2 linked regions of the Methyloferula stellata AR4 genome follow. The protein of the gene in region 2 interacts with the protein of the main gene of each other region in a pairwise test. Links are inferred from orthologs where the notes say so. Each region holds a gene or a part of one and is shown on either strand. Other genes may lie near its edges.

What was found. Proteins that work in one complex are often made in the same cells at the same time.
Region 1: the proteins of A3OQ_RS0107460 (region 2) and mtgA interact in binary tests that used the Escherichia coli proteins (3 or more experiments, as listed by UniProt). The link is inferred for Methyloferula stellata AR4 from one-to-one orthologs.

Annotation. Positions count from the first base shown.
Region 1 is NZ_ARWA01000001.1:1,844,123-1,847,161, forward strand. Bases 132-2,936 are described here. They hold mtgA (monofunctional biosynthetic peptidoglycan transglycosylase), read left to right. Parts: upstream 132-1,108; coding sequence 1,109-1,765; downstream 1,766-2,936. Other genes in these bases: A3OQ_RS0109050 (polyprenyl synthetase family protein), read right to left, coding at 132-936; rpmF (50S ribosomal protein L32), read left to right, coding at 1,942-2,130; phbB (acetoacetyl-CoA reductase), read right to left, coding at 2,205-2,930. Also shown: A3OQ_RS0109045 (DUF1345 domain-containing protein), read right to left, coding at 1-16; more of A3OQ_RS0109050, read right to left, coding at 13-131. UniProt on the Escherichia coli protein: Peptidoglycan polymerase that catalyzes glycan chain elongation from lipid-linked precursors. May play a role in peptidoglycan assembly during cell division in collaboration with other cell division proteins.
Region 2 is NZ_ARWA01000001.1:1,519,723-1,522,877, reverse strand. What follows is about bases 235-3,155. They hold A3OQ_RS0107460 (peptidoglycan D,D-transpeptidase FtsI family protein), read right to left. Parts: upstream 2,635-3,155; coding sequence 835-2,634; downstream 235-834. Other genes in these bases: rsmH (16S rRNA (cytosine(1402)-N(4))-methyltransferase RsmH), read right to left, coding at 3,041-3,155; ftsL (cell division protein FtsL), read right to left, coding at 2,647-3,039; A3OQ_RS0107465 (UDP-N-acetylmuramoyl-L-alanyl-D-glutamate--2,6-diaminopimelate ligase), read right to left, coding at 235-835. Also shown: more of A3OQ_RS0107465, read right to left, coding at 1-234. UniProt on the Escherichia coli protein: Essential cell division protein that catalyzes cross-linking of the peptidoglycan cell wall at the division septum. Required for localization of FtsN.

The DNA of each region.
Region 1 (3,039 bases), 320 kb from region 2 along the record:
CGGACGGATCGGTCAATTTTTGCGCGCCACGACGAAATGCGCCGCCTCTTTGAGGATGCCCGCCTGCGGTCCTAAGCCTTTCAGCGCGGAAATCGCTTCGGACGCCATCTTGTCGCGTCTTTCGCAGGCGGCCTCAAAGCCGAGCGCGGCGACAAGCGTCGCCTTGTTGCGCTCGGCATCCTTGCCGGCGCGTTTGCCGAGGGCGACCTCGTCGGCCTCGACATCCAAAATGTCGTCTGCCACCTGAAAGGCCGCGCCAAGCGCCTGACCATAGCGCGAGAGAGCGGCTTTCGCCTCCGCGTCGGCGCCGCCGAGGATCGCGCCGGCATTGACCGCATAATGCAAAAGCGCGCCGGTCTTCATGGATTGAAGCCTGATGACCGCTTCCGCCGTATGCGGCTCCTTCGCCTGTTCCGCTTCGAGGTCGAGCACCTGGCCGCCGACCATACCGCCGATGCCGGCCGCGCGGGCCAAGGCCAAGACCAGTTCGGCGCGAACCGCCGGGTCCGGATGGGTCGCGAGATCGGCGGTGACATCGAAGGCATAGGTCAAAAGCCCGTCGCCGACGAGAATGGCCGTCGCTTCGTCAAAAGCTTTATGGGTGGTCGGCCGGCCGCGCCGCAGATCGTCATTATCGAGCGCGGGCAGATCGTCATGGACCAGGGAATAGCAATGGATCATTTCGAGCGCGGCCGCGGCGCGAACCACGCCCTTGCCTTCGACGCCGAAGAGCCGTGCGGTCTCGATCAGAAGAAATGGCCGCAGCCTTTTGCCGCCGCCAAGGCTCGCATAGCGCATGGCCTGCAGAAAACGGGCAGGGCGGAATGTCTCTCCGGGCAGCGGGTTCGCCGACAGGAGCGTGTCGAGCATGCTCTCCGTCGCCTCCGCGACGTCCGACAATCGCCCTTCGAATTCACGCGCGCCACCTGATGCCATCGTCCCTGTCGCCTCACCTTGGCATTGAACCGCTTCAGCTTCCGAGGAAACGGGCGGTCTGCTTTGGGCGGGTGCAAACCGCCGCTGCTTTGACGCCTTGCCCGATTGCTCCAGATCGGTCAAGGCTCAGGCCTTGGCATGAGATTTGGGTGGGCTCGCGGGGCTTGTGATCATTTTTCGCTGGTTCTTTCGCATTCTGCTGCTGGTTCTCTTGGCGGTGGGCGCATTGATTCTCGCCTATCGCTTCGTCACGCCGGTCTCGACCTTGATGGTCGGGCGCTGGATCACCGGGAAATCCGTCGAACGGACTTACGTCCCGCTCTCGCGCATGTCACCTCATTTGGCGGCAGCGGTGATTGCTTCCGAGGATGCGCGGTTTTGCCTGCACCACGGCGTCGACTGGGACGCCTTGAACGGGGTCATCAAGAAAGCCGGCAAGCGGGGACCTTCGCGCGGCGCCTCCACCATCCCGATGCAGACGGCCAAGAATCTTTTTCTATGGCCTGGGCGATCGGTGGTCCGTAAAGGCCTGGAAATTCCGCTGGCCTTGGCGATCGACACAGCTTGGCCGAAGCGGCGTCTGCTTGAAGTCTATTTGAACATTGCCGAATGGGGCGACGGCATTTTCGGCGCCGAGGCCGCCGCCCGGTCTTATTTCAAGAAAAGCGCCCATGACCTGACTTTGCCGGAGGCGGCGCTGCTCGCAACCGCGCTGCCAAACCCACATCTGCGCGATCCGGGCCAGCCGCACCGGCGCCATGCGGCTTTGGCCCGCAACCTCATGCGGCGGGTCGAGCAGGGCGGCGTGCCGCTTGAATGTGTGGAGTGATGTCGCGCCCCTGCCGACTCATCATACTTGTAAAATCAAGGATTTAATGCTTAAGGAAGGCGGTGGGGCGGGTTACTTTTCCGCGATCCCGCACTAGCCAGGCCGTGCATTTCATTGTATGCACCCGGCTCCCGGTGACAATCTGCGCATTTTTCTCCGCGCATTGAGAGATTCTGATGGCTGTTCCGAAACGTAAAACCTCCCCGATGAAGCGCGGTTTCCGGCGCTCGGCCGATGCGCTCGAGGCGCCGACCTATGTCGAAGACAAGGATTCGGGCGAATTGCGCCGGCCGCATCATATCGATCTCAAGACCGGCATGTATCGCGGCCGTCAAATCCTGACGCCCAAGACCAAAGAAGCCTAGGACCAAAGAAGCCTAAGAAGGCTTTAGACCCATGCGAGGCGGAGATCATCTCCGCCCGCCCTTAGCAGAACATGCTAATACATGATCTGGCCGCCGTTGATGCTGATGGTCGAGCCGGTGATGAAGCCTGCGTCGTCCGCGGCGAGAAATACCACGCAGCGCGCGACTTCTTCCGGCTCGCCGATCCGGCCAAGCGGAATCACCGGCAGAATCTTCTGCTTCATGAAATCCTCTGGGATCGCCTTCACCATTTCGGTCGCGATATAGCCGGGGCAGATCGCATTGACGGTGATGCCCTTATTGGCGCTTTCGCGGGCGAGCGCCTTGGTGAAACCGAGATCGCCCGCCTTGGAGGCGGCATAATTGGTCTGCCCGAGCTGGCCTCTCTGTCCGTTGATCGATGAGATATTGACGACGCGCCCGAAGCCGCGCTCGCGCATCCCTTCGATCACCGGCCGCGTCATGTTGAAGAGCGAATTGAGGTTCGTGTTGATCACCTCATGCCATTGCTCGGGCTTCATCTTGTGAAGCATCGTGTCGCGCGTGATGCCGGCATTGTTGACGAGAATTTCGACCGCTCCAAGCTCTTGCGCGATGCGCCCGAGCCCCGACGCGCAGGCCTCGTAATTCGACACATCCCATTTATAGACGGGTATGCCGGTCTCGGCCTTGAAGGCGCCGGCTGCCTCATCGTTGCCGGCATAATTGGCCGCCACCTTATAACCGGCTGCTTTTAAAGCCTTGCTGATCGCGGCGCCGATCCCACGGGTTCCGCCGCTGACTACTGCTACGCGCGCCATGTGTTTCCCACCTTTGCTTCCATCCCGAGGCGAACTCTCACGGTTCGCTCATTCAGCATCGATCATAAGACCGGTCTGGTTCTTGATGTCCCTCAACCGTCCGGCGAAA
Region 2 (3,155 bases):
CCCCTATATGCGAGATGAGTCCTTCGCGTGTCACCTTCACCAAGCGTAAAGCCGTGCCCTTCGCGCCCACGGTGAAAAGACGAAGCCCACGTGCCTCGCAAGTCGCAATGACTTTATCGGCCACATCGCTGTCGGCATTCACGATGGCCGGCTGACCCTTGTGAAGCAAAGTATCGAAGAGCCGCAGTTTCGCATCGAGATAGTCCTCAAGCGTCGCGTGATAATCGAGATGATCGCGCGAGAGATTGGTGAAGGCGCCCGCTGCGAGACGCACGCCGTCGAGACGCCGCTGGATGATGCCGTGCGAGGAGGCTTCCATGGCGAGATGCGTCACATCCTCATCGGCCAGGCGCGCCATGGCCCAATGCATCTGGATCGGGTCCGGCGTGGTCAAGCTGCCGTAGCTGCCGCCCAAGGGCGCGACGATGCCAAGCGTGCCGAGCGACGCCGCGAGCTTCCCGAGCCTTGCCCAGATCTGCCGCGTGAAAGCGGCAACCGATGTCTTGCCGCTCGTACCGGTGATGGCGACGATCGTCTCCGGCTGCTCTTGGTAGAAACGTGCCGCGCCGAATGAGAGGCTGCTGCGCACGTCTGCGACCTTGACGAAAGCCGCATCTTCGAAGCCCGTCTCGGGATCGCTTTCCGCCACGACAGCGATCGCGCCTTTGGCGACCGCTTCGGGTGCGAAGGCGAGGCCATTGACCTTGGTGCCGGGCACCGCAAAAAATACAAAGCCCGGCTCGATCGTCGCGCTATGGACACTGAGGCCGCGCACCTCCCGCCCGGCGAAACGCGCCGGAATTTCAGCCGTGGGAAGAAAATCGGCCAAATGCATCAATGGCCTCCGTGCCCGGTTTGCGGAATATTGGCCATTCCATAACCGAGTTTAGCCAGCAGCGGAAAAGGCTGCGTCGGCAGATCGATCCTCGGCGCGATGCCGAGCATCGGCCCCGTGCGTTCGATGATCTTACCCGTCACCGAACCAGAATTCCACGCGGCGGTGCGATAGCCGCCGGTTTCCGGCAGACCTTGCGGTTCATCCATCAATGTGAGGAAGAGATATTTCGGCTTATCGGCCGGAAGGATCGCCATGAAGGTCGTGAACACTCTATCCTGGGAATAGTGACCATGCACGATCTTGTCCGCCGTGCCGGTCTTGCCGCCGATGAAATAGCCCGGAATATTCGCAAGCTTGGCGGAACCTATTTCCGCGTTGAGCCGCATGAGATAGCGCATGGTTTCGGATGTCTCGGGCCGCACGACCCGGGGCGCATCCTTCTTCGCATCCTCTTCGCTTCGCTTCAAGAAGGTAGGCGGCACCATGATACCGCCATTGACAAGTGCGCCGACGGCCATGATCGCCTGCAATGGTGCGACATTGAGACCCTGTCCGAAGGCGATCGTCATCGTATTCAATTCACCCCAGTTCTTCGGCACAAGCGGCTCGGCCGATTCCGGCAGCTCCGTGCGGAGCCGTGTCAATTGGCCCATCTTGCGCAAAAACGCCTTATGGCCTTCGACACCGACCATCAAAGCCATGCGGGCCGTGCCGATGTTCGAAGAATAAGTGAAGACTTCGGGCAAAGTAAGGACGCGATGCTGGGCATGAAAATCATGGATCGTGAAGCGCCCGTAGCGCAGCCAGCTCCGCGCATCGATGCGCGAGTTCAAATTCACCTTGCCGGATTCGAGCGCCATCGCGATCGTGATCGCCTTGAAGGTCGAACCCATTTCATAGACACCGACCGACAGACGGTTGATGTGATTGGGATCGAGCGCATCGGCCGGATTGTTCGGATCGAAATCGGGCAATGAAGCCATAGCCACGACTTCGCCCGTATTGACGTCGAGGATGGCGGCTGCACCCGCCTTTGCCTTGAACTTCGCGATTCCCTTTTCGAGTTCTTCGCGCACGACATAAGTCGCTTCGAGATCGAGCGACGTCACGATGGGCTTCAGAGTCTCGGGCGTCAGACTGAAGCCTGCGCCGTGCAGATCTGCGAGCCCCTGCCCGTCGATATATTTTTCGAGACCCGAAATGCCGACGCCGTCGAGATTGGCGAAGCCAAGCACATGCGCCGCGATGGAGCCATTCGGATAGACGCGCTTGTTCTCCGGCAGAAAGCCGACACCCGGAAGCCCAAGGTGATAGACTTCCTGCTGCTGCTTCGGCGTAATCGCCCGCTTGACCCAAACGAATCCCTTGCCCGAACTCAATCTCTCGCGCAATTCCTTCGCGTCGACATCGGGCAGGACGGCGGTCAGAAGTTCGACGGCCTCGTCCTTGTCGATGATGCGGCGCGGCTCGGCGAAAACCGACATCACTTTGATGTCGGTCGCCAGCACTTCGCCATTGCGATCGAGAATATCCGGCCTTGCCGCGGCAACGACTTCCGAAGCACCATGTTTCAAAGCCTGCTGCGTTCCCGAATGCAGGCCAAGCATCACGAGCCTTCCGCAGATGACGCCATAGACAAGCACGAAGATCACAGCCACGAGCTTGATGCGCCGCGTGCTCTTATCGAGCTTCGTCGCGAAGAGCCCGACACAGAAGCGCCACAGCCTGCGCACGCGCGTCGGCTTCGCTGCAGCGTCTTGGCGATCAGGCTGAGAAGAACTGGGCGCGATGCTCATGCGTTTTGCATCTCATCTTGCAGGGCTGGAAGGCGTGACGGAACCGGCGGCATTGCCGTCGCGCGGCGTATTGGTCGGCTCGGCCAGGCCAAGCGCTTCAAGCTTACGGCCGATTTCGTCGACCCTCATGCCGCGATCGGGTAAGGCTTCGGGGCCGACGATCTGGTTCAGCGCCAAGGGCTGCAAATCGAGGAGCTTATCGGCCAGAGGCTGCACCCGTTCAGGGCGGATGACATGCGCCCATTCGGCCTTGAGCATGCCGATCGAATCCTGCTCGTCTTTGATTTGATGTTTGAGCGAAGCGATTTTCTCGGCATGAAAAATCGTCTCGTATTTGATCGAATAGGCATAGATCGCCGAGCCAACCAAGGCGAGGATCGCAAGGAGGTTTAAAAACCGCACCATCTCAGCGGCCTTTCGCATCATGTTGCGGCAAACGGATCAGCTTTGCGAGCGCTTCATCGAGCCCGCGGGGCGCGGCCTCGCTCCTGATGCCGAAGCGCAGCTTTGCCGAGCGCGCA